3 linked regions of the Zobellia nedashkovskayae genome follow. The protein of the gene in region 3 interacts with the protein of the main gene of each other region in a pairwise test. Links are inferred from orthologs where the notes say so. Each region holds a gene or a part of one and is shown on either strand. Other genes may lie near its edges. The genes, in order: IWB64_RS11920, tsaE and rlmB.

The links.
Region 1: the proteins of rlmB (region 3) and IWB64_RS11920 interact in binary tests that used the Escherichia coli proteins (3 or more experiments, as listed by UniProt). The link is inferred for Zobellia nedashkovskayae from one-to-one orthologs.
Region 2: the proteins of rlmB (region 3) and tsaE interact in binary tests that used the Escherichia coli proteins (3 or more experiments, as listed by UniProt). The link is inferred for Zobellia nedashkovskayae from one-to-one orthologs.

Annotation. Positions count from the first base shown.
Region 1 is NZ_JADDXR010000002.1:2,843,608-2,854,027, forward strand. What follows is about bases 3,596-6,520. They hold IWB64_RS11920 (NAD(P)H-hydrate dehydratase), read left to right. Parts: upstream 3,596-4,243; coding sequence 4,244-5,797; downstream 5,798-6,520. Other genes in these bases: thrA (bifunctional aspartate kinase/homoserine dehydrogenase I), read right to left, coding at 3,596-3,866; IWB64_RS11925 (STAS/SEC14 domain-containing protein), read right to left, coding at 5,880-6,281; IWB64_RS11930 (ATP-dependent Clp protease ATP-binding subunit), read right to left, coding at 6,484-6,520. Also shown: thrC (threonine synthase), read right to left, coding at 1-496; IWB64_RS11910 (homoserine kinase), read right to left, coding at 496-1,419; more of thrA, read right to left, coding at 1,422-3,595; more of IWB64_RS11930, read right to left, coding at 6,521-9,030; gyrA (DNA gyrase subunit A), read left to right, coding at 9,276-10,420. UniProt on the Escherichia coli protein: Bifunctional enzyme that catalyzes the epimerization of the S- and R-forms of NAD(P)HX and the dehydration of the S-form of NAD(P)HX at the expense of ADP, which is converted to AMP.
Region 2 is NZ_JADDXR010000002.1:3,680,898-3,691,240, reverse strand. What follows is about bases 6,476-9,323. They hold tsaE (tRNA (adenosine(37)-N6)-threonylcarbamoyltransferase complex ATPase subunit type 1 TsaE), read left to right. Parts: upstream 6,476-7,618; coding sequence 7,619-8,029; downstream 8,030-9,323. Other genes in these bases: IWB64_RS14980 (alanine dehydrogenase), read left to right, coding at 9,228-9,323; IWB64_RS14985 (hypothetical protein), read left to right, coding at 8,445-9,119; IWB64_RS14990 (peptidase m28), read left to right, coding at 8,221-8,367; porX (T9SS response regulator signal transducer PorX), read left to right, coding at 6,476-7,605. In the rest of the region: IWB64_RS15030 (UDP-3-O-(3-hydroxymyristoyl)glucosamine N-acyltransferase), read right to left, coding at 1-748; efp (elongation factor P), read right to left, coding at 814-1,380; lpxA (acyl-ACP--UDP-N-acetylglucosamine O-acyltransferase), read right to left, coding at 1,463-2,248; IWB64_RS15015 (bifunctional UDP-3-O-[3-hydroxymyristoyl] N-acetylglucosamine deacetylase/3-hydroxyacyl-ACP dehydratase), read right to left, coding at 2,250-3,635; lpxD (UDP-3-O-(3-hydroxymyristoyl)glucosamine N-acyltransferase), read right to left, coding at 3,616-4,665; IWB64_RS15005 (HD domain-containing protein), read right to left, coding at 4,689-5,918; more of porX, read left to right, coding at 6,064-6,475; more of IWB64_RS14980, read left to right, coding at 9,324-10,343. UniProt on the Escherichia coli protein: Required for the formation of a threonylcarbamoyl group on adenosine at position 37 (t(6)A37) in tRNAs that read codons beginning with adenine.
Region 3 is NZ_JADDXR010000002.1:561,407-571,810, forward strand. What follows is about bases 4,500-7,408. They hold rlmB (23S rRNA (guanosine(2251)-2'-O)-methyltransferase RlmB), read left to right. Parts: upstream 4,500-5,535; coding sequence 5,536-6,282; downstream 6,283-7,408. Other genes in these bases: IWB64_RS02455 (T9SS type B sorting domain-containing protein), read left to right, coding at 4,500-4,646; IWB64_RS02460 (prolyl oligopeptidase family serine peptidase), read left to right, coding at 4,655-5,443; IWB64_RS02470 (SusC/RagA family TonB-linked outer membrane protein), read left to right, coding at 6,788-7,408. In the rest of the region: IWB64_RS02445 (SusD/RagB family nutrient-binding outer membrane lipoprotein), read left to right, coding at 1-613; IWB64_RS02450 (DUF3179 domain-containing (seleno)protein), read left to right, coding at 727-1,749; more of IWB64_RS02455, read left to right, coding at 1,971-4,499; more of IWB64_RS02470, read left to right, coding at 7,409-10,009; IWB64_RS02475 (SusD/RagB family nutrient-binding outer membrane lipoprotein), read left to right, coding at 10,014-10,404. UniProt on the Escherichia coli protein: Specifically methylates the ribose of guanosine 2251 in 23S rRNA.

The sequences.
Region 1 (10,420 bases), 2.3 Mb from region 3 along the record:
CGCTAACTTTACCGTTAGGATATAGAATCACTACACGAACACCTTCTACATCTAAAAATCCATTGGCAACTGCCCCTCCGGTATCTCCAGAAGTGGCAACTAGTACGGTTACATCTTGTTTTTCTCCTTCTGAAAAGTAACCCAAACAGTTGGCCATAAAACGGGCACCTACATCTTTAAAAGCCATAGTTGGCCCATGAAAAAGTTCTAAAGTAGCCACATTTTCTTCGATTTCTACAACAGGAAACTCAAAGTCAAGTACTTTGGCAATGATTTCACGAAGCCTTTCATTCGGTATTTCTTTGGATACGAATTGATGAATTGCGTTAAAGGCAATCTCATGGTCCGTTAAATCTTCAATATTTTCAAAAAAACGCTTAGGCAACGGTTCTATTTTCTCAGGGAAATAAAGACCTTTGTCAGGCGCAATACCTTTAATAACGGCATCTTTAAATGAAACTTCAGGGGCTTTTTTGTTTAGACTGTAAAAATTCATTACTGTATGGTCTTAATTCCTTCACTATTAATTTTAGATACATGAACATCATAATCAATACCGATGTTTTTGTATACTTCTTTCATTGCTGCGGCAACTTCATTTGCGGTATCTATCCCTTTGCTGAACGCAAATATAGATGGACCCGAGCCTGAGATACCACAACCTAAGGCACCAGCCTTTAGGGCTTCACTTTTTACTTGATCAAAACCAGGTATAAGTATGGAACGTATAGGTTCTACAATGTGATCTTCCAATGAACGGCCTATGAGGTCATAATCTTCAGTAAACAGACCAGCTATGAGTCCGCCAACATTGCCCCATTGTTTAATACCGTCCGCCAAGGTAATATTGGTTTTAAGTATCTTCCTTGAATCTGATGTTTTAACTTCTATCTGTGGATGAATTACAGTTGCGTGTAATTCTATTGGCGTATGAATTGGAATAATATCCAGTGGGTCATAACTACGTACTAATGTAAAACCACCAAATAGGGCAGGAGCTACATTATCTGCATGAGCTACTCCGCTTGCCAGTTTTTCTCCTTCCATAGAAAATTTAACGAGCTCAAGCGTGGTAAACGGTCTGTCTAAAAGTTCATTCATGGCCCAAACGGCACCAGTAGAACTTGCGGCACTGCTTCCAATTCCGCTACCGGCTTTAATCTTTTTGTAGATTTCTATTTCAAATCCACCTGTGTAATCGCTTTTTTCTAAAAGAGCCAAACCTGCTACGCCTGCAACATTTTGAAGCGTTTCCATAGGTAAATCTTGACCTTCAAGTTTGGTGATTCGGATACCTTTTTCTTGGGTTTTCCTAACAACCATTGTATCGCCTACATTATCAAGGGCGACACCTAGGACGTCAAATCCACACGAAACATTTGCTATAGTGGCAGGGCAAAAAACTTTGATTTCCTTCATGATTAGAAATTTCCGATTCTGATGATGTCGGCAAAAATACCTGATGCTGTAACATCTGCACCTGCACCTGCTCCTTTTATGATCATAGGTTGGTTAGGATAACGCTCTGTGTAGAACAACACGATATTATCACTGCCTTCTAAGTTGTAAAAATCATGACCTTTTGGTATAGCTTGTAAACCTACGCTTGCTTTTCCGTCCTCAAACTGGGCAACATATTTTAGCTTGCTGTTGGCATTATTAGCTTCTTTATACATGGCCTGAAAATCATCTTCATGCTTTATGAGCGTAGCAAAAAAGTCTTCGTTATTATCCGTATCCAAACTTTCTTGTGGTAAGAAAGATTTGTTAGCAATATCTGTAATCTCTAATTGATTCCCACTTTCTCTAGCTAAAATCAATATTTTTCGCATTACATCAACACCACTTAAATCAATCTTAGGGTCTGGTTCTGTATAGCCTTCTTGTTGGGCTTGTTTTACAATATCATGAAAAGTAGTTTTATCATTAAAATTGTTAAATACAAAGTTCAAACTTCCAGAAAGTACCGCTTGAATTTTAAGAATTTTATCACCAGAAGCAATTAAATGCTTTAATGTATCAATAATTGGTAATCCTGCACCCACATTAGTTTCGAATAAAAATGGAGCATTGTAAGTTCTAGCAAGCGATTTTAATTCTTGGTAATTTTCGTAGGCGGAAGAACATGCAATTTTATTACAAGTAACTACAGAAATACTATTTCCTAGATAGGTATTGTATGTTTTTGAAACCTCTTCACTAGCCGTATTATCAACAAAAATACTGTTACGGTAATTGAGTTCATTCACCTTTTTCATGAATTCCACTTTATCGGCTTTTTGACCACCGGCTAAAGCTTCTTCCCAGTTTTTAAGAGAAATTCCATTCTCTTCAAAAACCATGGTTCGCGAATTGGACATTCCTATTACGCGGATATTCAATTTTAGGTTTTCCTTTAAAAATTTCTTTTGTTGATAAACTTGATTCAAAAATTTTGAACCCACATTACCAACACCCATAACAAATAAGTTCAGCTGTTTTATGTTTTCCTCAAAAAATTCTTCATGAAGGGCATTAAGAGCCTTCTTGACATCATCTTTTTTAATGACTGCAGAAATGTTTCGCTCAGATGCTCCCTGTGCAATAACCCTTAGGTTTACATTGTTCTTCCCTAAAGTGCTGAACATTTTACCGCTCAAACCCTGATGGCTTTTCATATTGTCACCAACTAGAGCAATAATGGCCAAATCTTTTTCGGCTATTACAGGTTTTATTTTTCCACGTTCAATTTCATATTCAAAAGCGGCGTTCACAACTTCGGTAGCCTTATCAATATCATCGGCAGCAATACCTACACAGATTGAATGTTCAGAAGACGCTTGAGTAATAAGTACAACGCTTATCTCTGATTGGGAAAGTACTTCAAAAAATCGTTTTGAAGTCCCTGGGATACCTACCATTCCCGGTCCTTCCAGAGATAAAAGAGCAATATTCTCAACATGGCTTATACCGCGTACGGTCTTACCTTTTTCGTTTTTGTTCTTGGTAATTAATGTACCTGCATTTTCAGGTTCAAAAGTGTTTTTTATTACTATAGAGATACCCTTAGCCAATACCGGTTGAATGGTTGGTGGGTATAAAACCTTGGCTCCAAAATGAGAAAGCTCCATGGCTTCTTCATAAGATATGTGTGGGATTGCTTTAGCCTGTTTTACCAACTTAGGGTTAGCAGTATACATACCGCTAACATCTGTCCAAATTTCTAGGAATTCAGCATTGATCGCTGCTGCAACGATAGCCGCTGTATAGTCAGAACCTCCACGTCCTAAAGTGGTGGAGTTCCCGTTTTCAGAGGAAGCAATAAAACCTCCCATGACAATAACTTGGTGTTTGTCTTTATCAAGAAAATTTGTGCAATTAGCGTTGGTTAAATTAAAATTAACCGTGGCTTTGCCATTAACTTCATTGGTCTTGATGAGCTCTCTGCTATCTACATATCCGGCTTTCAAGCCTTCTTGTGCAAAATACTCACTAATGATATATGATGATAAAAGTTCGCCATAGCTTACAATTTTATCGGAAAGTCGAGGAGTAATTTCGCCAATTAGAAACGCACCTTCCAATAGTGTTTCCAAAGTATTGAGTTCACTTTTGACTTTACTAAGTACCTTGCTTTGAGCATTGACGTGAATAAGTGCCTTGGCAGTCTCTAAGTGTCTGTCTTCAATTTCTTTTAAAATTGATTTATACCCTTCACTTTGTTTTGAAGCCAAATGTGCCGCATTCAATAAGAGGTCTGTGACTCCACCAAAAGCTGATACCACCACAATGGTCTTATTGGTATTTGTATTGGCAACAATATTTTTTACTAATGATATGTTGGAGGCGTTGGCAACAGAAGTGCCGCCGAATTTTAAAACTTTCATGTTAGATGAAATTAACTCTTAAAAATAGATTGAATGCGAAATAACGCAATAGCGAACTGATATGTTTTTGTCTACCCCAAAGGGGTGGTGGTGCCAAACGTGTTGATTGAACCATTGGTCGTGAAGAAAAATTCAGTTGATATGTTTGCGATATGCTGATACATAGTAAAAATGAAAGCATCAAAAGTAGTACTTTTGGATTCTTAATCAAATTTTTGTTGTTAGTTATTAAGCGTTAATGTTAATTACTTACATTATTCAAATTTTTGTGAGATTTCTGCAAGGATTTATGGTTGTAAACCCTTGTTTTTAATACAGAAGTAACAATCAACAACTAAGTACATATTTAAAAACCAGATAATTCTACAATTTTATACATGAAAATTTTCTCTGCAAAGCAAATTTATGAAGCCGACAAGGCAACAATAAAAAAGAATAATATTTCTAGTAATGAATTAATGGAAGGTGCGGCCGTTCAACTTTTCAATTGGTTGCATTTAAGAATTCAAGGAGGACCGGTAAAAATTCACTTGTTCTGTGGTATTGGCAATAATGGCGGAGATGGTATTGCTTTGGCACGCCATCTACAAGAACATGGATATAATATAGCCGTGTACGTTGTAAACTATAGCAAGAAACGTTCAGATGACTTCTTAGTAAACCTAGACCGATTAAAAGATAGAAAAATTTGGCCTGAATTTCTTGAGGAAAATTCGGTTTTACCAGAAATAGGTCGTGAAGATATAGTGGTAGATGCCATTTTTGGAATAGGCTTGAATCGTGCACCCGATTCTTGGGTTGTTAACTTGTTTGAGCATATTCAAAAATCAGAAGCTTTTGTACTTTCTGTAGATATTCCATCAGGATTGTTTACGGATAAGGTTCCGAAAGATGAAAAAGCGGTAATAAAAGCAAACCATACATTAAGTTTTCAGGTTCCGAAATTGGTTTTTTTCTTACCTGAAACCGGTATTTTTACCCAACAATGGGAAGTTTTAGATATCGGTCTTGATCCTGAATTTTTAGCAAATACTGAAACGTATTATGAGTTAATAGGTAAAAATGAAATGCTTCCGGTTTATATTCCGAGAGAGAAATTTTCGCATAAAGGTACTCATGGACATGGTTTAATCGTAGGTGGTAGTTACGGGAAAATAGGGTCTGTTAATTTGGCTTCAAAGGCTTGTTTGGAAACTGGTAGCGGTTTGGTAACGGCTTACGTTCCTAAATGTGGATATATTCCTCTTCAAACCAATTTTCCAGAAGCAATGGTTTTGACCGATGCCGATGAAAAGTATATTACTAACATTGAATTTGATATTAATCCAACGGTAATAGGTATTGGTGTAGGGTTAGGAAAAGATCAGAGCACGGTAAAAGCATTAGATGAATTTTTAAGTAAAAATAAAAAGCCCCTAGTAATTGATGCAGATGCCCTTAATATTCTTTCAGAAAACAAAAGCTTACTTAAAAAGATTCCTGCTCAAAGTGTATTGACACCACATCCAAAAGAATTGGAACGTTTGATAGGAAAGTGGAAAGATGATTTTGATAAGCTGGACAAAGCCAAGAAATTTTCTAAACAATACGATTGCATTCTAGTAATAAAAGGGTCGCATACCATTACGATCTATGATGAAAAGGGTTATGTAAACACGACAGGTAATCCAGGGATGGGAACAGCTGGTACCGGTGATGTTTTAACTGGTATGATAACAGGATTGATTACTCAGAGCTATAGTCCATTAAATGCGGCTGTATTTGGAGTGTATTTACATGGTAGGGCAGGAGATATTGCTGTTGATAAAACAGGATACCAAGCACTCACGGCAACTAATGTTATTAATGATATTGGATCCGCTTTTATAGATTTATTCGCGCAGCCAGAAAGTAGACCTGAAGTTAATGAAAATGAAGCGCCGCCAGAATAGCCCGCTAATAAGAGATAGAAAAACGAAAACCTCAAGATTTCAAAGTCTTGAGGTTTTTTGTTTTTGGTAGAGTTATATAATACTATTTTGCTTTCACACGTCGTTTGACCCAAGTGACTGCATTATCAAATTCAATAAAGAATTTCATTGGTTTTTTATAGAAAAGTTTTTCAATCTTAAAGTTATGCATGTCTATTTCTTTTACGGAAACAATTGCTAATGCCTTAAGGTTGTCTAGTTGTCTCAAATAGGTGTAAATAGTAGGGTCTACGGCATAGGAATTTTTTCTCAGACTTATATAGCCAAAGTTTTTATCCCTAAAATGAATTTCTGAAATCCCTATTATTTGGTATACTCTCTCTAATGTAAGTGTTGCCCCTTCATCAAACAGCGAAACCATATAGTTTTCGTAAACCTGTATTTTTCCAACATCTAATTGATACTCCCTGACTATGATAGTCTTCTTTGGTCGTCTCACTTTCATTTTAAATATATTATAATGTCCTGAGACGAATGTAGATGTATCCTAATCTATTGTAAAAAATAATAGATTAAAAGCGTAAATATCGTTTATAGTGCTATTGCCAGAATAGTATTGTGTAGTGTTTCTTACGTTGAAATTTTATCATAAGAAAAAAGGGAGTCAATTTAATTGACTCCCTTTGCTAACATTTCTTACGTTAAGTTTATGATTTAGAAGATTTTTCTGCTTTTTTAATTTCAATAGTAAGTTCTTCTTTCTTCTCGTCTAGGTCCATTAGGATAGTATCTCCTTCTTCAAGTTTAGAATTTACTATCTCTTCGGCCAGAGCATCTTCAATATACTTTTGAATAGCTCTTTTTAACGGTCTGGCACCATATTGCTTGTCAAAACCTTTGTCTGCAATATAGTCTTTGGCCTTGTCAGTAAGGTTTAGTTCATATCCAATATCCTTGATTCTAGCAAACAATTTGCGAAGCTCAATATCAATGATTTTGTGTATGTCTTCTCTTTCTAACGAGTTGAAAACAATAACATCATCTATTCTATTTAAAAATTCAGGAGCAAATGCTTTCTTAAGTGCTCCTTCTATAACACCTTTCTGATGACTATCTTCTTGAGATTTCATTGCTGAAGTTCCAAAACCAACACCTTGACCGAAATCTTTCAATTTACGTGCTCCGATATTAGAAGTCATAATGATAATAGAATTTCTAAAATCTATTTTACGTCCTAGACTATCCGTAAGGAAACCATCATCTAAAACTTGCAACAGCATGTTAAATACATCTGGATGCGCTTTTTCAACTTCATCTAATAGAATAACCGAGTAAGGCTTACGTCTAACTTTTTCAGTTAATTGGCCACCTTCTTCGTAGCCTACATATCCCGGAGGTGCACCTACTAGCCTAGAAATAGCGAACTTCTCCATGTATTCACTCATATCAATACGTATTAACGCATCTTCAGAGTCAAAGAGTTGTTGTGCCAATACCTTGGCCAATTGAGTTTTACCAACACCGGTCTGACCTAAGAAAATGAACGAACCAATAGGCTTGTTCGGGTCTTTTAACCCAGCACGGTTTCTTTGAATTGCCTTCGCAACCTTCGCAACCGCTTCATCTTGACCAATAACATTGGCTTTAATAAGGTCCGGTAGTTCAGCTAATTTATTGCTTTCTGTTTGTGCTATTCTGTTTACGGGTATACCGCTCATCATAGAAACAACATCGGCAACATTGTCTTCACTAACTATTTCTTTATGTAATTTGCTGTCTTCTTCCCATTTTTCTTGCGCAGAAGCCAAATCTTTTTCAAGACGCTTCTCATCATCGCGTAATTTGGCAGCTTCTTCGTACTTCTGCTTTTTAACTACACTGTTTTTTAATTCACGAACATCTTCAAGCTTTTTCTCAAGCTCTAGAATCTGTTTAGGAACATCCATATTTACAATATGAACACGAGAACCCGCTTCATCAAGGGCATCAATAGCTTTGTCCGGTAAGAAACGGTCCGTCATATAGCGGTTGGTTAACTTAACACAAGCAATTATAGCCTCGTCTGTATAGGTTACATTATGGTGGTCTTCATATTTTGCTTTGATGTTATGAAGAATTTCAATCGTCTCATCAACGGTTGTAGGTTCTACAATAACTTTTTGGAAACGTCTTTCTAGTGCACCATCTTTCTCTATATACTGACGGTATTCATCTAGCGTAGTGGCTCCAATACATTGAATTTCGCCTCTTGCCAAGGCAGGTTTGAACATATTTGACGCGTCTAAGCTACCTGTGGCACCACCGGCACCTACAATGGTATGAATCTCATCTATAAAAAGAATAACATCATCATTCTTTTCAAGTTCGTTCATGACCGCTTTCATACGCTCTTCAAACTGGCCACGGTATTTTGTACCTGCCACTAAAGAAGCCAGGTCAAGAGTTACAACTCTTTTATTATACAAAATACGTGATACCTTCTTGTTTATGATACGTAGTGCCAAACCTTCGGCAATAGCACTTTTACCAACACCAGGTTCACCTATTAGTAAAGGATTGTTTTTCTTTCTTCTACTTAGAATCTGTGAAACACGCTCAATTTCTTTGTCTCTGCCAACTACAGGGTCAAGTTTGTCCTCCTCCGCCATAAGCGTTAGGTCACGACCAAAGTTATCAAGTACAGGGGTTTTTGATTTTTTGTTTCCTTTTTGTCCGGCTGCAGTTCCAAAGCTACCTTCTTTACCTTCGTTATCTTCGTTTTCACTAGGAAACGATTCGGAAGTTGGTGCGTCTACAATATCATCATCGCTTGTGATCATAAATTTAAACTGTTCCTTTACACCATCATAATCTACTTTCAGTTTGTGAAGTAGTTTCGTGGTGGGGTCATTTTCATTTCTCAAAATACATAATAATAAATGTGCAGTATTGATCGAGGAACTCTGAAAAAGCTTAGCTTCTAAAAACGTAGTCTTTAGGGCTCGCTCTGCCTGCCTCGTCAAATGCAGGTTCTTTTTATCTTTTTGTAAACTATTCGGGTTTGGATTGGAAGGGCTAAGAATTTCAACCTTTCGCCTAAGATGATCTAAATCGACCTCCATAGCGTCAAGAATACTAATTGCTTTGCCATTACCATCTCGCAAAAGCCCTAACATTAGATGCTCGGTACCAATGAAATCATGGCCTAACCGTAGCGCCTCCTCTTTACTATAAGCAATTACGTCTTTTACTCTCGGTGAAAAATTATCATCCATAAATTTATCCTTTCATCTATAAAATTACTAAAACTATACCAATCTAACGCAAATAGTGTACCTAATATTAGATAAAGTATCCGGAAATAATGAAAAAGGAATAGGTGTTAATGAGAACCGACAATTTTTAGTGTAAAAAAAAGTGTTGATAAATTGTTTAATAAAGAAAGCCGTATGTGCTTTAAAGGCTATCATTTTACGTATATTGGCATGTTTTTTAACTAAAGTAATTCTAGGATTTAAAAATGGCAGAAGGAGAAAAATTGATCCCGATTAACATCGAAGACGAAATGAAATCTGCTTACATCGACTATTCGATGTCAGTCATTGTGTCACGTGCATTACCTGATGTCAGGGATGGTCTAAAACCCGTTCATAGAAGGGTGTTGTACGGAATGCATGAGCTTGGAGTTCGTTCCAGTAGCTCTCATAAGAAGTCTGCACGTATTGTAGGTGAGGTTTTAGGTAAGTACCACCCTCATGGTGATACGTCCGTTTATGATTCTATGGTGCGTATGGCGCAAGAGTGGAGTTTACGCTACATGCTTGTAGATGGGCAAGGTAACTTTGGATCGGTAGATGGTGATAGCCCTGCGGCTATGCGTTATACTGAGGCAAGGATGCGAAAGATCGCCGATGACATGTTGGCGGATATAGATAAGGATACTGTAGATCATCAATTAAACTTTGATGATTCTTTGCAAGAACCTACGGTTCTTCCTACCCGTGTACCCAACTTGTTGATAAACGGAGCTTCAGGTATTGCAGTAGGTATGGCAACTAATATGCCGCCGCACAACCTTACAGAGGTAGTGAACGGAACTATTGCCTATATCGAAAACAATGATATAGAGATCGATGAGATCATAACCTATATTAAAGCACCGGATTTTCCTACAGGAGGGACTATTTATGGTTATGAAGGCGTTAAAGAGGCTTTTCATACCGGTAGAGGTAGAGTAAAAATAAGAGCCAAAGCTATTATTGAAGAGGTTCAAGGTAGGGAGTGTATAGTCGTTACCGAGATTCCATATCAGGTCAATAAGGCAGATATGATCAAGAAAACTGCCGATCTTGTCAACGAAAAGAAAATAGAAGGTATATCGACTATCCGGGATGAATCGGATAGAAACGGGATGCGTATCGTTTATATTTTGAAAAGAGATGCTATTCCAAACATCGTTCTTAATACCTTATATAAGTATACGGCATTACAAAACTCTTTTAGTGTTAATAACATTGCGTTGGTAAATGGCCGTCCAAGGTTGTTGAACGTAAAAGAGATGATTCACTATTTTGTGGAACACCGTCACGAAGTAGTTGTAAGACGTACAGAGTTTGAACTTAAGAAAGCTGAGGCTCGTGCCCATATTTTAGAAGGTTTAATTAT
Region 2 (10,343 bases), 3.1 Mb from region 3 along the record:
CTTGGCCCCAAAGCGTAACTTCATCTTCTATTATGACACAACCTGCAATACCAGTTTGTGAAGCAATCAGACACTTTTCACCAATAACGGTGTCGTGCCCAACATGTACTTGATTATCTAACTTTGTTCCCTTTTTAATAGTTGTGTCGCCAGTTACCCCTTTATCAATAGTACAAAGGGCTCCAATTTCAACATTATCTTCAATGACCACTCTCCCACAAGAAATAAGTTTATCAAAACCGTCAGGTCTATTTTTATAGTAAAAAGCATCTCCGCCTAAAACTGAACCTGAATGAATAATTACATTATCACCAATGACGCAATTATCATAAAGACAGACATTTGCATGTATCAAACAGTTCTTGCCGATTTTAACATTGTTACCTATAAAAACATTAGGCTGAATAATGGTATCCTCTCCAATTTCCGCCGAAATGGCCACAGTATTGGTTGCCCTTTCAAAGGGTCTAAAGTGAACAGAAAGTTTATTGAAATCACGAAAAGGATCATCAGAAATTAAAAGCGCCTTCCCTTCTGGGCAATCAACTTTTTTATTGATAAGAACAATAGTAGCCTTTGAAGCTAACGCCTTGTCATAATACTTGGGATGATCTACAAAAACAATATCCCCGTTCTGAACCACATGAATTTCGTTCATGCCCAAAACCTGAAAATCATCAGCGCCAACATATTCGCAATCGATTAATGTAGCAATATTCTTAAGAGATTGAGCCTTCGGAAATTTCAATGGAACAGTATATTCGGTTATTATTTTTTGAGAAAATATTTTAGTGAGCTAATTAAGAAAAACGACTATTCCTTAACACGCTCCATATAAGTTCCTTTCTCTGTCTCTACTTTAATTTTATCACCCTCATTAATAAATAAAGGAACGTTTACCTCTGCTCCAGTTTCAACTTTCGCTGGCTTAGTCGCATTGGTTGCCGTGTTTCCTTTGACACCTGGCTCTGTATAAGTAACTTCTAAAACAACACTAGCAGGCATTTCCACAGACAATGGCATACTATCTTCAGTGTTGAAAAGAATTTTAACGATTTCTCCTTCTTTCAATAATCCCGGAGAATCCAATGAACTTTCCTGAAGGGTTATCTGATTATAATCATCTGTATTCATAAAATGAAAGGTCTCCCCTTCAGGATACAAAAATTGGTATGAACGCGTTTCAACACGCACATCCTCGATTTTATGACCTGCAGAAAATGTATTATCCAATACTTTTCCTGAAGAAACACTTTTTAATTTGGTACGTACAAAAGCTGGCCCTTTACCCGGTTTTACGTGCATAAACTCAATAATTTTGAAAATATCATTATTGTAGCGAATGCAAAGTCCTTTTCTAATATCTGATGTTGATGCCATTTCTTATATACTATTTAGTAAGTGATTTTTATGATGGACGCTATGTCTACTTCGGCAAAGCCTCCAGACTAAAAATTTATGATTAATTATTACTGAAATATCCTTTCATGATTCCGCGTTGGGAATCCCTGATAAATTGTAGAATCTCGTCCCGTTCAGGAGTAGCTTCCATTTCAGCTTCTATAATTTGTGTTGCTTGTGAATTATTGTAATGTTTTTGATAAAGAATACGATAGATATTCTGAATCTCACGAATCTTTTCTGATACAAAACCACGTCTACGTAAACCTACGGAATTAATACCCACGTACGAAAGTGGCTCACGAGCTGCTTTTACAAAAGGAGGAACATCTTTTCTAACTAAAGAACCACCAGTAACAAAAGCATGTTGGCCAATAGATACAAATTGATGCACAGCCACCAAGCCGGCAAGAATTACGTTATCTCCAATAGTAACATGTCCTGCAAGCGTAGAATTGTTTGAAAAAATACAATTATCACCAACAATACAGTCATGCGCTACATGACAATAAGCCATAATCAGGCAATTTTTACCAATTACAGTCTTATTCCTATCAGAAGTACCTTTGTGAATAGTAGCACACTCCCTAATGGTAGTGTTATTACCAATTATTACCGTGGTGTCTTCATTATTATATTTCAAATCTTGAGGCGGAGCGGAAATTACGGCACCTGGAAAAATATTACAATTTTTTCCAATACGAGCGCCTTCCATTATGGTTACATTAGAACCGATCCAAGTGCCATCACCTATCGTTACGTTGTTGTGAATTGTAGTAAACGGTTCTACCACAACATTCTTAGCAATTTTTGCGCCTGGGTGAATGTAGGCAAGGGGTTGATTCATTCTATTTCTTTTTAGCTATTTGCGCCATTAATTCTGCCTCACATACAAGCTTATTATTGGCATAAGCGTACGCTTGCATATGACAAATACCTCTTCTTATTGGCGTAATAAGGCTACAGTGAAATGTTAGTGTATCACCTGGAAGTACTTTTTGCTTGAACTTGACATTATCCATTTTCATGAAAAACGTCAAATAATTTTCTGGATCAGGAACAGTACTTAAAACTAAGATACCTCCTGTTTGAGCCATGGCTTCAACTTGCAAAACACCTGGCATAACTGGAGCCCCGGGAAAATGACCAATGAAGAAATTTTCATTCATTGTCACATTTTTCATCCCTACTACATGTGTATCGGATAATTCTAAAATACGGTCAATCAACAAAAACGGAGGCCTATGAGGAAGTACTTCCATAATTTGATGGATGTCCATCAAAGGCGGTTGATTTAAATCGTATTGTGGAATTTTATTCCTTTTCTCTAATTTTATAATATTAGACAGTTTCTTTGCAAACTGCGTATTTACAAAGTGACCTGGCTTATTGGCAATTATTTTACCTCTTATACGAGTACCCGCCAAAGCTACATCACCAATAACATCTAATAATTTATGTCTTGCAGCTTCATTAGGTTGATGTAAAGTAAGGTTGTCCAAAATACCATTGGCCTTAACCGAAAGCTTCTTCTTATCGAATGCGCTTTCTAGCTTTCGCATGGTTTCTTCTGAAATCTCTTTATCCACATAAACAATGGCATTATTTAGATCACCACCTTTTATAAGTCCACTATCAAGGAGCATTTCAAGTTCATGAAGAAAACTAAATGTACGTGCTTCGGAAATCTCACCTTTAAAATCGGATAACCGCTCTAATGTAGCATTTTGGGTTCCTAAAACCTTGGTTCCAAAATCTACCATAGTCGTTACCTGATAGGTATCTGATGGAATAACAGTTATTTCACTACCTGTTGCTTCATCCTTATAAGAAATAACATCTTTTACAATGTATTCTTCACGTTCGGCATCCTGTTCTACAACACCAACAGTTTCTAAGGCCTCTACAAAATATTTTGATGAGCCGTCCATGATCGGAGGTTCAGGAGCATCCAGTTCAACTAGGACGTTATCTATTTCAAGACCAACAAAAGCAGCCAAAACATGCTCTGAAGTCTGTATCTTAACCCCCCTTTTTTCCAAGTTGGTACCTCTCTGAGTATTGATCACGTATTTGGCATCAGCCTCAATAATCGGTTCTCCTTCTAAGTCTACTCTCTTGAACGCGTACCCGTGATTTTCAGGTGCGGGAACAAATTTCATGGTTACCTCGGCACCGGTATGGAGGCCAACGCCTTTTAAAATAACCTCTTTCTTAATGGTTCTCTGTTTCATTCTTGTAATGATCGCTGTATTTTTTTTCCAATTCGTCTATTCTATTCAAAATCTTTGGCAAGTTCTTGAAGTAAACGTACGACTTATTATAATCCCCATAGTTTAATGCAGGGGATCCTTGTAGTACTTCGTTGCTTTTAATGTTACGGCCAATACCGGATTGTGCCTGTATCTTTACGTTATCGCCAATCTTAATATGTCCTACTATACCTACTTGCCCACCAATCATACACCGTCTACCTATCTTGGTAGATCCTGCAATTCCCGTTTGGGCCGCTATTACAGTATGCTCGCCAATTTCAACATTATGCGCTATTTGAATGTGATTATCTAGCTTTACGCCTTTGTGTAAAATTGTAGAACCCAAAGTAGCTCTATCTATAGTAGTACCGGCACCTACGTCTACATTATCTTTTAAAATAACATTACCGGTTTGTGGTACTTTTTGATATTCACCGTTTTTATCCGGGCTAAAACCAAATCCGTCAGAACCAATAACTACGCCGCTATTGATAACGCAGTTATTTCCGATAACCGTTTCGGAATAAATTTTAGCACCCGCAAAAATCGTTACGTTATTGGCTATGGATACATTATCGCCAATATAAACATTGGGATAAATTTTTACATTATCTCCTATAGTAACATTATTACCTAAGTAAGAAAATGCCCCAAGATAAAAATCGGTGCCATATGTAGCCGTTTCCGATTTGAATACCGGCTCCTCAATACCTTTCTTATTGTTCTTTACTTCATTATAAAATTCCAGTATTTTTGCAAAAGCCTCGTAAGCATCCTCTACCTTAATAAGAATGGTCTTAAGCTCATGCTCAGGAACAAAATCTTTATTAACTATCGTAATAGACGCTTTTGTAGAATAAATATGAGAAGTATACTTAGGGTTCGCCAAAAAAGTCAGAGTACCTTCCTCGCCCTCTTCTATTTTGGCCAATTTATGAACGGTAACCTCGGAATTTCCTAGTAATTCACCTTCTAAAATACCTGCAATTTGACCTGCTGTAAATACCATGAGCACAAAAGTAAGAAAAATAGTTAAACAGAATCTTTGGGATAACAGATATAATATTTTGTCACCGTTTTTGACAGCGCTTTAAGATTTAACTGATCGGAAGCTTTTGCTACATCAATCAACTTTTTATTCTTTCTTAATATATTGATGTTCTGATGGTGACGGTCATATGCCTTATTCTCTATCTTTCCTTCAAAAACAAAATAAGTCGTTTCGTGATCAGACAGATTATGTTTTACTTTAACCCTGTCCATATGTTTTTGCAAAACAGCTTTGTCAATTGGGCTGTTCTTAAGTTTTACTTTTAAAAACTGCCTGTTTATAAGCATTTCACACAACGTTGACAATACAAAATCTGTATGGTCTTGCCATGATTTTATGGCCGCTAATACATCTACATCGTCCAATTTAGAGAAGATACTTAGCGTTTCTTTATTGAAATTCTTCTTTTCAATTCGGTGCTCCATAAAATACCGAAGCGCATTGCTACAAACAACAATTTGCCCTTCTTGCATAATCTCCTTGGCCCGCTTAAGTATACGTATCAACAGTTGTTCAGCAACAATTCCGGTTTTATGTAAATATACCTGCCAGTACATAAACCTTCTGGCCATCAAAAACTTTTCTACAGAGTAAATCCCCTTTTCCTCCACCACTAAATTACCATCAACAACATTAAGCATGGTAATTAATCGTTCTGAATTGATGTTTCCTTCGGCTACACCGGTATAAAAGCTATCTCGTTTTAAATAATCCAACCGGTCCATATCTAACTGACTAGATACTAACTGATTTAAAAATCGCTTTTCATATTCTCCTTTAAAAATTGAAATGGCCAGCGTTAATCTTCCGTTAAAGATTTCGTTTAGAGCCTCCATAAACTGCAACGAAATATGCTCATGATCAGTACTCTCTACAATACTATGCTCCATAGCATGTGAAAAAGGTCCGTGCCCAATATCATGTAAAAGAATAGCAACGTATAGCCCTTCTTTCTCTTCTTCACTGACCTCCACCCCTTTATATTCCAGCAACTGCAAGGCGTTCTGCATAAGATGCATAGACCCTAGAGCGTGATGAAAGCGCGTATGATGAGCACCTGGATATACCAAATAGGACAAGCCCATTTGAGATATTCTTCGTAGACGCTGAAAATACGGATGATTAATCAGGTCGAATATTAGTCCGTTCGGAATAGTAATAAATCCGTAAATTGGATCATTAAAAATTTTAAGTTTTCTTGAGTTTATCAAAATGAGGGTTGCTTTGCAATGTTCACAGTGGTAAAGTTAGGCAAAAGACAAAGTAATAGACTCGGTAAATGAATATTTTGATGACCATTCGGTTTTTTGAAGGTTATTTTTCACCGTTTTAAAATAGAAGCAATACGTATATTAAATGAATAAGATTTCCATATTATGGGTAGATGATGAAATTGATTTACTCAAACCACATATTATATTTTTACAAGGAAAAGGCTATGATGTTATCACCTGTCAAAGTGGACAAGAAGCATTAGAAGAGTTGCAGAAATCCAGAGTTGACATTATTTTTCTGGATGAGAACATGCCCGGAATATCAGGATTGGAAACTTTAGCTGAGATAAAAATATTAGATTCATCCATTCCTGTTGTAATGATTACCAAGAGCGAGGAAGAATTTATAATGGAAGAAGCTATTGGCTCCAAAATTGCCGATTACCTAATTAAGCCCGTAAACCCAAACCAGATTCTTCTATCCTTAAAAAAGAACCTTGACCATTCGCGTCTCGTTTCAGAAAAAACAACATCCAACTATCAGCAGGAGTTCAGGAAGATAGCCATGGATTTATCTATGGTGAATTCAGTTGAAGAATGGGTGGACCTTTACAAAAGGCTAATATATTGGGAGCTACGTCTAGAAGATATTGAAGACAATAGCATGTTCGAAATTCTAGAATCTCAAAAAGCCGAAGCAAATACCCATTTTGGCAAATTTGTGGAAAGAAACTACGAAAGCTGGTTTGACGGGGATGGCCCTGTTCTTTCGCATACCTTATTTAAGGACCTCGTAAAGCCTGAGCTAAAAGACGGACCTACCCTACTCTTGGTTATTGACAACCTTCGTTATGACCAGTGGTATGCTTTTGAAGATACCGTAAGTTCTTTTTACAAAAAGAACAAGGAAGAGTCTTATTTCAGCATTTTACCCACCGCTACGCAGTATGCCCGTAACGCTATTTTTTCTGGCCTTACTCCAATGGCCATGGAGAAAAAGTATCCAAAATGGTGGAAAAACGACACGGATGAAGGTGGCAAAAACCTTCATGAAGCCGATTTTCTAGGCGAACAAATAAAAAGATTAGGCCTAAACCTAAAATGGGAATATCATAAAATAAGCTCTTTAAAACAAGGTAAAAATCTGTTTCAGAACTTTAAATCGCAAAAAGATAACGACCTAACCGTACTCGTGTACAACTTTGTGGATATGATTTCACATTCAAAGACAGAGATGGAAGTCATTAAAGAATTGGCTAGTAATGATAAAGCTTATAGGTCTCTTACGCAGAGTTGGTTCAAAAACTCACCCTTGTTAGAAATTATTCAGCAAGCGCAACAAATGGGGATGAAGTTAATTATTACCACAGACCACGGAACCATTAATGTAAAACAACCCTCTAAGGTAATTGGCGATAAAGATACGAGCCTTAATCTGCGCTATAAAACAGGACGAAGTCTTACCTATGAAAACAAAGACGTTTTGGCAGCCAAAGACCCTGCCCAGATTCATTTGCCCCGTATAAACATGAGTAGTTCCTTTATATTTGCAAAAAACGACCTATTCTTTGCTTATCCCAACAACTACAATCACTACGTTAACTATTACCGGAACACCTACCAGCACGGCGGGGTTTCTTTGGAAGAGATGATTATACCATTCATAGTTCTATCACCAAAATAGTATTGCTCTAATTATGGATATTATATACACCGAAAATGAAATTAGTGAAATTGCCAAAAAGGTAATTGAAAATGCCAAAAGCAAGGTACTCCTATTTCACGCACCAATGGGTGCCGGCAAAACCACATTGATTAAAGCTATAGTAAAACACCTTGGCGTTGCAAATGCAGGAAACAGCCCCACTTTTGGTATTGTAAACGAATACGAAAGTAAAGAAGGGCAACTATTAGCTTACCATTTTGATTTCTACCGCATAAATGATGAAATGGAAGCATTGGACATGGGTTTTGAAGACTATTTAAATCAGGATGTATGGATTTTTATAGAATGGCCAGAAAAAATAAAATCTTTTCTACCAGAGAACAGCACTAATGTTTTCATTGAAGTAGTAGATATGCAAACCCGCCAAATTAAAATTTCTTAAAACACTTTTCACTAAGAGGTAAAAACATTGTTTGAAGTATAGGTTATTGTCCAAAACTTGTTAAATTAGTTAAAGTGTAAGGTTTCTCGGCTAAGTTGTTCTGTTTTAACGTTTAAAGACGTACATTTGAAGCTTTTTTTTCCTACTTTCGCTGAAATAACTAATTGATTTTTAATTTAAAACCCCTCAAAATGAAAAATTTAGTATTTGGTCTTTTAGCATGTGCAACTTTATTAGCCGTTTCTTGTGATTCAAGCAATACATCTGAAGATGATAGCTTATATGAAACTAATTCTATCGATAAGAAAACTGCCGAAATTGATGGCGGTAGACATTAATTAAGAATCTTATTTTTATTTGAAAAGCACTTTAATAAGGTGCTTTTTTTACGCAATATAATCTCATCTTTAGAGTTATGGTACTGATTATGGTTGATAAAAATCAAATACGGAAAAAATTAATTATAGAAGGTTTGATAGCTATTTTTTTAGCGATAACTCCTTTGATATTTTATTTTTACAAATACATCCCTTTAAAATCAGATGAAAATTGGACTGTTTTTTGGATTGAATTTACCAATAACGGCTATAAAGATGTATCTACTGCATTTTATTTTTATATTGGGAAATTTGTACCTCTAGCACTTTTGACTATATGGTTTACGACCTGTAAACAATGGTGGTATCATGCCTTATTAATTCCAATAGCCATGTACAGTTTTCAACTTTATAGTGTTCTCAGTGAGGATATTAAAAAAATTGATGAAAATGAAATATTATATTTATTAGGTGTCTGCATGGTAGTTATACCCGTTGTTTACTTCATAAGACTCAAACTTGTGGATAAATACGTGCACGGAATAGATTTAGAAGCCATGGAGGCAGAATTGACCGCTTTAAAGAAAAAGCAAGCATCACAGGCTATTGATAAAAAAGTAGATAAATTCATTGCTAAAGAAACCTCCAGAAATTCTTCAGGATACAAATCCTTATCAGATAAAATAGACACCAAGCTATCTACAGATAATATAGAATATACCTTTAAGCAATTTCAGCTTAGATGTAGCAACTGGCTTCGACCTAAATTCTAATTTACCTTACTTATTTTACGATATCGCAAAGTATGATATCATCCAAAATTCAACAAAATGTCGTATTTTTACTATTAATCGCGTATCGTACGATTAGAAGTAAAAACTATGAACCAACCATCTTCTCCTTTTAGCAAACACCAGTTGCTTCCACAAGAGGAAACCTTGGAAATTCTTCGTCAAAAGGGCGAACTATTTATTGGCATCCCCAAAGAGAACCAATATCAAGAACAACGTGTTTGCCTTACCCCAGATGCGGTAAATGCCATAACTGCTAACGGTCATCGTGTACTCATTGAATCCGGAGCCGGAGAAGGTGCCCATTATACAGATTTAGAATACACCAATGCGGGAGGAGAAATAACCCGAGATACAAAAAAAGTGTTTTCCTGTCCGCTACTTCTAAAAGTAGAGCCGCCAACACTTTCAGAACTTGAAATGATGAATCCGCAAACGGCCATTATTTCAGCTTTACAAATAAAAACACAGAGTAAGGCCTATTTTGAAAAGATGGCCAAGAAACGAATTACCGCCATTGCTTTTGAGTATATCCGTGATGAAGATGGTAAATACCCGGCTGTGCGCTCACTAAGTGAAATTGCAGGAATATCTTCCGTTCTTATCGCTTCCGAAATCATGGCTGCTACCAATGATGGTAACGGACTCATGTTCGGGAATATAAGCGGTGTTCCACCTGTTGAAGTGGTTATTATTGGAGCAGGTACGGTAGGAGAATTCGCTGCTCGCTCCGCCATTGGGCTTGGTGCAAATGTCAAAATTTTTGACAATTCAATTTCTAAATTACGTAGTATTCAATCCAATCTTAGGCAAACAGTATATACTTCTACTATTCAGCCTAAAAACCTTTTAAAATCTTTAAAACGTTGCGATGTAGCCATTGGTGCTACCCGCGGTAAAGACCGGTCACCCGTAGTAGTCACCAGCAGCATGGTAGAACACATGAAAAAAGGCGCCGTTATTATTGATGTGAGCATAGATATGGGCGGGTGTTTTGAAACAAGCACAGTAACTACACACAACAAACCCACCATTGAGAAATTTGGTGTAATACACTACGGTGTTCCTAACATCCCTTCTCGCTATCCAAAAACGGCAACGCTTTCTATCAGTAATATTTTCACCCCTTATTTACTTGAATTGGGCGAAAATGGCGGTCTAGAGAATTCACTGCGTTTTGATAAAGGTTTACGAAATGGACTCTAT
Region 3 (10,404 bases):
TATTATTGACATCATGAATGACTTAGAGGATCCAAGAAGAACTGTATACTTTGCGGATAACTTACAAGAAGACGGATCATCTGACACATATGTTGGTGGCCCTTATGGTGTAAACGCACCTTACGGAGACTACACTCACTTAGGCGATCTTTTTCATCAACCTGATACTCCTGGTGATATTCTTGATTATGCTGAGGTTGAGTTTTTACTTGCTGAAGCAGCAGAATTAGGTTTAGTAGGTTCTCCTGCAGATGCTCCGGCTCATTACGAGGCTGCCATTACAGCATCTTTTGAATTCTGGGCTGTTGACGATGTTGCAACTTATTTAGCTAACCCAGACGTAGCTTATGCCACAGCTGCAAGTACTTGGCAAGAGAAAATTGCTGTGCAAAAATGGTTACACTTATTCAACAGAGGTTTTGAAGCTTGGTCCACTTACAGAAAATATGGTTTTCCAATGATGAATATACCTCCTACTTCAGGAGAAGATGTTCCACGTAGGTATACCTATCCTATAAACGAACCAAGTAGAAACGGTGCTAGTTACGCAGCAGGTGCAGCAGCCATGGGGGGTGACACAAAAACATCCACTGTTTTTTGGGACGTTAACTAAGTTCTATCAAATACTATAAAATGATTAAAGAGCCACTGGGAAACCAGTGGCTCTTTTTTATTGTAAGGACTTCTATTTTTTATAGACTATTTAAGTATATTCAACTATAAAGCATGTTACAAACACTAAAAAATAGCCTTATAATTTTATTATGCGTTGTTATTTGGTCATGTGAATCGTCCGAAACGATTCAAAACGTAGAGACCATTTCTAATGAACAGGTCACCCAAGAGCCTGCTTGGTCTATCTCTGAATCCAAAATATTAGGACCATATAACCCTTTCCCTTTAGTAACTACGGCTTCATTCACTCCAATTAATACGGTTTCCTATCAGGACAATCACCCAACAACTTTAATAAGTTTGGGACCTACTGAATTAAGAGCATATCCAAATTCTTTCATTGGACTCTATGAAATAATCAATAACGAGTACGAGAATAAAAAATACGCCATAACACATTGTCCTCAAACATCCAGCACTATAGCTTGGGACAGAACTATAGATAACAATGTAGTAACCCTAAAAGCTTCTGGTTATTTATTCAATGATAACCTTATGCCAATAGATATAGAAACTAACTCCATATGGTCTCAAATGTTAATTAGAGGGGTACGAGGCCAATACGATTATGTAAGCCCAAATACTTTTAACGTTGTTGAAACAGATTGGAAAACTGTAAAAGAAAAATTTCCAACTGCTAAAGTTTATAATGAACAAGTGAATAATGAAGTAGTAGAGAATATCTCAAGTCCGGGAACCACAAATCGTGATTATTTTAGATATGGAATAATTTCAGGAATAGCCAATGTTAAAATCCATATTTTTAAATACGACTTATTTCAAGAGCCGGGTCTAACATTACTCAACACCATAATAACTGGAAAAAAAGTACTGGTCTTAGGAAATGAGGAGAGGAACTTCGTAAGCTCTTATTATATTGACAGCAAAAGAATATACAGTGTATCTGATGAAGACTCTTTTTTTTTCAAAGATGATTTAGGAAACGTTTACAATGCTATGGGTTTAGTAGTTGATGGTCCTGAAAAAAATATGCAATTAGACTCCCCAAAAGCTTATACCGCAGCGTGGCAATCTTGGCAAGATTTTTATGATGATTTTGTTTTCTTTGAATAACAGAACCCACATTTTTTTTACTTAAATAATCTAATTAGCACCTTTTCCTACCCTAGGAATCAAGATTAAGGTCGAAGAGTAAATGTCTTAGACAAACTACATAATGTACCGATGGATTAAGTATGATAATAACTAATTTTTAGTTATTTTTAATAATTAATTCAATCACAATGTTTCCAAGGAAATTCTTAAAATACTTTTTACTATTTTTCTTTGTTAGTATGCAGCACGCATATTCCCAAAGAGAAGCTAGTAGGTGGTATTTTGGAAACAACGCAGGTCTTGATTTCAACAGTGGTATTCCTACACCATTACTTAACGGAAAACTAGAAACTCATGAAGGTTGTTCAACCATATCAGATCAGAATGGAAATTTATTGTTTTATTCAGACGGATTAAATGTATGGGACAAATCGCATAGATTAATGCCAAATGGAACCGGATTGTTTGGACACGAATCTAGTACTCAGTCCTCTATAATCATACCTAAAAACATAGAAAGAACTCAGTACTATATCTTTACCGTTGATGAACCTGACCCTGATGAAGATGATAACAAAGGTTTGAATTACACTTTGATTGACTTAACACTAAACAATGGGTTTGGAGATGTCGTTACATCAGAAAAAAACATACATCTTGTTACTTACAATCAAAGCAATTCAGAAGAACTACGTCTAAAATGTTCTGAAAAAGTATCTGCTGTACAGCATGAAGATGGCACATCTACTTGGGTGATCACCCATTTTACAGATTCTTTTTACGCCTTTAAAGTCGATGAAAGCGGGGTAAATACCACACCAGTAATTAGCCCGAGCAACACGGATGTACCCACAGGTGGTTATAAACAAAATGCTATAGGGTATCTTAAGGTTTCACCAGATGGTAAAAAGTTGGCCATTGCCCATAGCCAGGTCAGTAATAGCAATGTATCAGGCCCAAAAACGCAAAGCAGACAGTCAGGTAAAGTTTTGCTGTATAATTTTGATGCCAATACGGGAAGTGTTTTCAATGAACAGGCACTTCTAAACAGCAAAATACCGTATGGAATTGAATTTTCTCCAAAATCAACTAGATTATATGCTACCGTCAATAATTATAAAGATGATGGAAGCCCTTTAGGAAGTTCACTATATCAATTTGATTTGACATCGAGTGATATAAAGGAATCCATACAGGATATAAACTCTTCTACAAACGTTGCTGGAGCACTTCAGTTAGCTATTGATGGAAAAATTTATCGTGCAGGTTATTCCATTAATAATTCCGGTACCAGTATATCAGTCATCAATAACCCTGAAGTTTTGGGTACTGGGTGCAATTATGTAGCAAACACTATTTCTTTGGGCGGAAGATTCTCAGAATTAGGCCTCCCACCCTACGTTCAATCCTTATTTCTTCTAAAGTTTGAATTTCAAAATGTTTGTCTAGGAGATGAAACTGAATTTGAAATACAGGGTGACGCCCCTTTTGATTCAGTAACATGGGATTTTGATGATGGCGCTACTTCCAATGAAATATCTCCAAAACATACATACTCTGCTCCTGGAGAATATACAGTTTCTCTTACTAAAACTATTGGTAGCACAGTAAGTGATCCTATTACAAAAACTGTTATTATTTTTGACACTCCAAAGACACCTTCGGATATAGTTGAATATTATCAATGTACTAATACACCCAATAGTAATGGACTAGAGAAATTCAATCTCGCTAATATAAATTCTTCAGTCAGTTTAGATGCTGATCAAATTATAAACGTATTTTATTATAATGATTTGCCTAGTGCAGAATTGGATACAACCAACGTAAATGCACTACCAATGGAGTATAAAAACGTCGTGCCAGATGAATTACTCGTAGCCAAAGTATTAAACCCAATTAGTTTATGCTATAGCTATGCCGAGGTGAAATTAAAAGTTAAGCAAACCTTGACTTTAGATATTGCTAATCTGAATGGATGCGCATTAGATGATGGTACCGGTGAGTTTCGCCTTGATTTAAAAAGACAGGCTATTCGTAATGACTTGAATTTAACTGAAAATAGTACCATTCAATTTTATCTATCAGAGAACAAAGCGCTTTTAGGATCCGGAGATTACTTACCTGATACCTTCATATCAAGCACCAATACAATTTATGTTAGAGTAGAAAATGAAAACATCTGTTATGGTTCGGGTACATTCGATATCGAAATTGAACAATTCGATATCGAACCTAACCAAGACGTATTGCTCTGTGGTACTGATCAAGAAGGTACGACCTTAACATCTGGTATTAAAAATGAATCTAATACCAGCTACACCTACCTCTGGTCAACCGGTGAGATGACATCCACAATAAACACGACTCAGGAAGGAATCTATTTTGTAACTGTTACCAATGACACCGGGTGTTCCGCTACTAGCACTATTTCAGTCAAAAAAACTGAGCTACCCGGTATTAAAAACATCAAGGTCTCAAATGATATTGTTGAAGTCATAATGAATAGTAATAGATCGTTTGAATACAGTTTAGAATATGATGGCAACTATCAGCAAAGCAATATCTTCAAGAATGTTGCTACGGGCACCCATATGATTTATGTTCGAAATATAGATGGATGTGGAGTTATTTCGCAAGAAGTTTCTGTTTTAGCCTATCCAAAATTCTTTACACCCAATGGCGACCAAAGTAATGACTATTGGCAAATAGAGGGATTTGGCTCTGAGAATCAAATTAATGCGCGTATTTCTATTTTTGATAGATTCGGAAATCTTCTAGCGCAAATAGACCCCACTTCACAAGGTTGGGACGGGAATTTTAACGGTCAGCCTCTGCAATCCTCAGATTACTGGTTCCGCGTATCATTGGCCGATGGAAGGCTACTACGAGGCCATTTTACGCTAAAACGATAATATACATTATGAAAACAATTAAGATATTGATTATTTCAGTATCTACCCTTCTCCTTTTTTCATGCAGTTCTGACTCTGTCGATGAGGAAGTAAAAGAAGTAGATATTACATTTGAAGACGTAGACAAAAGCTTTTCTGAACTGGTTGTTAACGAAGGTAATAACGATTATACCTTGGAAGTTCCTGACGGACTTTCTTGGAATTTTAGAGTAACTGCCCCCGAACCTTCAAATGAAAAGAAATCTCTTTTTATTAATCTTCATGGCGCTGCCGGGGGGAGTCCAGATGCACATAAAAATACATCTTGTTATTTAGAAGCAGCTACAGCTTCAATCAATGCGTATGTAATAAGTCCGAACGGCGGAACAAATCTATGGTTTGAACCTATAAACCAATCCCAAGTTATGGGACTAACTACACTTGCCCTAAAATACTGGAATATTGACCCGGAGAAAGTAGTCGTAACAGGTTATAGCAACGGAGGCATTGGAAGCTGGTTCTTTGCAGAAACACAACCTGAAGTTTTTAGCGCAGGTATTCCAATGGCCAGTTCTTACAATACTACAAACACAAATGGGGAAGCTAGAGAAATCCCTACCCCATTATATGTAATTCACGCGGAGAACGACGAACTCTTCCCCTTATCCGAAACCCAAGCGTGGGTAGACCAATCAGTTGAAGCAGGAAGTACAATTGAATTTGTAGTAGCAGGCGGTTTAACGCACACGGAACTTTGTGAATACGCATCCTATTTTGAAGATGCTGTCGACTGGCTTACTACCTCCATCTGGAAATAGCCAAAGTATTGACGGTATTTTTCTGAATCAAGCCAATTATTCTTATAACAGAATCCAATAATATAATTCTGTAATAACCTATATTTGCGCCCATGGACAAAACAACTCAAATTTACGGTATACGCGCGGTCATAGAAGCTATAAATGCTAATGAACCCATAGACAAGGTGTTTGTCCAAAAAGGCCTTAAAGGTGACTTATCGCGTGAGTTAGAAGGATTGATTCGTAAAAACGGAATCAACTCTTCTTATGTGCCTATTGAAAAACTGAATCGATTGACACAAAGCAACCACCAAGGTGTTGTTGCCAATATTTCCCCTATTACCTTTTATGAACTTGAGGAACTTGTTGAATCTGTGATAGCGGACAAGAAAGCTCCTTTATTTTTATTATTAGATCAACTTTCGGATGTCCGTAATTTTGGGGCTATAATAAGAACTGCAGAATGTACCGGAGTTGATGGTATCATTATTCAGAAAAAAGGTGCTGCACCTGTAACTGCAGATACTATTAAGACTTCTGCCGGTGCCGCTTTTAAAGTGCCTATCGCAAAAGTTGACCATATTAAAGATGCCGTTTATTACTTACAGGCAAGTGGTATAAGCGTAGTTGGTGCTACCGAGAAAACGGAAACCTCCGTTTATGACGTTAATTTTACTGGGCCATCGGCTATTATTATGGGTTCTGAAGATCGAGGCATCTCCCCCTCTACCCTAAAGGCTGCGGACCATTTAGCCAAATTACCATTATTAGGTGAAATTGAGTCTTTAAATGTTTCTGTTGCTTGTGCTGTATTCTTATATGAAGCTGTAAGACAAAGAACTTCAGTTAAATCTTAATTAAAAGTAGGTTCACAGAGTGTAGTCTACGCCTATTCTAGAGTATCACTCTCTTTATTTTCTTTGTAGTGGTACGTAATTTGAATTCCCTTGTCAGGAACAACTTCTTCGGGTGGTAATTTTATAAAATTTTCATGAAACTTCTTCGTCACAATATATTACATCCATAATGTACCTAATTACTTAATGTTAAGCTTCTTTTTTCAACAGAAATTACTGTTGAATTACCTGCAAGTATATATTAAAAGAGCTTTTATCTTTTAGTATATAAAAATCTCAATTTTGCTATCCTATATAATTCAGCACACATAATCAGTATAAGTTAATAAATTCGATTTTATTTAATTCTGAAGCTACAAAATGTGTTTTTTTTGTAATAAATAGACAGAAAAATACAATTATATCACGCACAAAAACTATGCACGCATAATTTAAAGTTAAAAAAAATAGGATTCTTAACATTAATTTAAGACTTTTATAGGCAACTAATTCAAACATTAATAAAATGAAAGTAAAATTAAGAGGACTATTAACCCTTTTTCTGGCTTTAATAGTGCAAATCACTTTTGCACAAAACAAATCGATTACCGGTGCGGTGTCAGATGAAAGTGGTTTGCCGTTACCAGGGGTCAACATTGTTGTTCAAGGAACAACCACCGGTACCCAAACAGATTTTGACGGAAAATATATTATTTCCGCCAGCGAAGGTCAATCATTGATTTTTTCCTATCTAGGTTACAAAAACGAGACTGTTTCCATTACAACTTCAAGCACTATCAATCTTCAAATGACAGAAGATGCACAGGCTTTGCAAGAAGTTGTTGTTACCGCACAAGGAATTAAATCCAATCCAAGATCTTTAAGTTATGCTGTTCAAAGCGTAGATTCTGACGAAATAACAAAAGCTAGGGAAACTAATTTAGTTTCTGCTTTAAGTTCAAAGGCTGCGGGTGTACAAGTTACCACTTCTTCAGGTTCTGTAGGAGCTTCTGCAAACATTAGAATTAGAGGTAATACTTCTATTACACGTTCTAACTCACCATTATTTATAGTAGATGGTGTACCAATTGACAACTCATCTTTTGCGGAGGATCCAACGGATTCTTTTAACAATTCTGCGACAGGTGGTAGTGATTTCTCGAATCGTGCCATTGATATCAACTCAAATGATATTGAATCAGTAAACATTCTTAAGGGAATTGCAGCTCAAACCTTATACGGACTGCGAGCAGCCAATGGCGTAGTTTTGATAACCACAAAAAAAGGTAAGGCCGGTAAAACAAGGTTTACATTAAGTACTTCTACAACCTTATCTAGCTACAACAAAGTTCCTGCGTTACAACAGGTATATTCTCAAGGTAGGCATAATGAAGATGGTTCGGGCTTGGAATACAGAGGCCCTGAAACGTTTGAAGGTGATACTTGGGGACCCAAAATTTCAGATTTGGAATTTGATGGAGATTCTTCGTACCCATTTGATAGAGGTGGGCGCTTAGTTCCGGCGGGAACTGGAAACGGCGTAGCAGCAAGAGCCTATGATCAATATGACTTTTTCAAAACTGGAGATGCTACTGATATTAATTTGTCCGCAAGTGGTGGAAATGAAATTGTCAATTATCGTGCCTCGGTTGGTAGATTAAAACAAAACGGAATTTCACCAAATGAAGAATTTTTACGAAAAACGTTCAGATTAGACCTTGGAGCAAAATTGAGCGAAAAATTGAGATTGGATGCATCAGGGCAATACACCAACTCTGGTGGTACCAGAGTTCAAAGAGGATCCAATATTTCTGGTATAATGCTTGGATTAGTAAGGTCTAGTCCAACTTTTGACAATGGAAATGGTCTTACGGGACAAGCTGCAGCAGATAGTGAAGCCACTTATTACTATGACATTCCTGGATCAGAATTGCCAGGTCAAAGAAGTTATAGAGACGGAATTTATAACAACCCTTATTTTACGGTTGCTAAAAACTCCAATAAAGATGATGTTAATAGAACCATTGGTAAAATGGGACTTACTTATGATTTAAGTGATGCCATAAGTTTTAAATCATCGGCTTCCATTGACCGTTATACAGATACCAGAAAAATTGGTTTTGATGTACTAGATGCCAACTTTGGATCCGGTAGGATATTAAACGATGTTATCGCAAACCAAGATATAAACTGGAACTTCTTGATGAGTTTAAACCATGATTTTAGTGAAAAACTTGGGATTACCTCTAGTATTGGATATGATGGATATTATACTAAATTCAATAGGCAAACTGTCATTGGTGATGGAATGACAATTCCTGGTTTCTTTAATTTAAGTAATGTTGAAACCACTCAAGCCTCTGAAAATTCTAGCGCTAAGAAGCTAATCGGGGCATTCGCCACTGCTACGTTGAGCTATAACAATATGTTATTCATAACCCCATCTTTCCGTAATGACTGGTCATCTACATTACCTGTAGATAGTAACACATTTCAATCGTACTCTATAGGTGGTAGTTTTGTTTTTAGTGAACTACTTAATCAAGATTCCTTTATAAACTATGGTAAGCTAAGGAGTTCTTGGGGTAAATCAGGTAATGATGCACCTGTATATGCAACCACAACAAATTTTAATGGAACCCTAGTTGGCGGAGACGGATTTATTCAGAGTACTACATTTCCGGCGTATGATGCAACCTCTTTTGAAAGATCCTCAAGAGCTGGAAATCCTGATTTAAAACCAGAAGAAACAACTGAATTTGAGATAGGTATAGAGTTATCCATGCTTAAGAGCCGTTTAAAATTCGACTTCTCTTATTATGATAAAGAAACTACAGACCAAATAATTCCGGTGGACGCTGCTCCATCATCCGGTTTTTTAGATCGCTTTGACAATGCGGGAGTTGTTTCTAATACAGGTTATGAAGTAAGTCTAGGTGGTTCTCCAATAAGAACAGAAGATTTTTCTTGGGATGTTAATGTAAACTGGACTACTTACGAGAACGTAGTTGAAGAACTGACCGAAGGTGTAGAAAATATACTGTTAACAGGTTTTACTAGTACCAGTTCCCGTGCAGTCGTTGGCGAATCTTATGGTGTTATATTTGGTTCACGATATCTAAGAAATGATGCCGGTGAAGTGTTGATAGATGACAATGGATATGCTTTGCAAGATCCTGAAGACGGTGTTGTAGGGGACCCAATTCCTGATTGGATAGCAGGTATCAGCAACTCTTTTAGATACAAAGGTCTTGGTCTATCTGTCTTGTTTGACATTAGAGAAGGCGGAGATGTGTGGTGTGGAACTTGTGGAATTCTAGACTATTTTGGTACTTCCGAAGCAACTTTGGTTAGAGACCAGACCACTGTTATTCCAGGCGTTGTACAATCAACTGGTGCTGTTAATACACAAGTAATTCCTTATTCAGATTCTTCAGTTAGTGAGAACAATAATCTTTGGAGAAGATACGGTTTTGGAGGGCTTTCAGAACCGAATATACATGATGCATCTTGGATACGTTTACGCGAGATAACATTGTCGTATGATTTTCCAGACAAATGGCTTGAAGGCACTTTTATAGATGGCATATCTCTCTCAGGGTACGGTAGAAACCTGTGGTTAAGCACGGATTACCCAGGTATTGACCCTGAGACAAACTTAACCGGTGACACCAATGGTATAGGCTTGGATTACTTTAATCAGCCCAATACAAAAAGTTACGGCCTTAATGTAAAATTAAACTTTTAAGAAAATGAAGACAATAAAATTAATACTTTGTACACTATTTTTAGGTCTATTTGCTTCATGTGAAATCACTGACTTAAATACCGAACCTGATAGTCCTTCAGCAGAATCTATCAATGCAGGTGCTATATACCCTGGTATGATAACTCAAACCCATAGAAATTCAATGGCGTTAGGTGGAAGAATAGCTGGAATAATAACGCAACATTTTGATGGCCTAGATGCTCAACAAATTGCATATGCCCAATACAATATTGGAGAAAATGATTTAGACAATTTATGGGGCTCCGGTCTTTATGGAGCGGGTTCTATGAGGGATTGCTTTGTTATAATGCAAAACAATACCGGAGAGGTTAGTGCGTTGGCCAAATTATATATGGCCGCTAATTTAGGGGCGA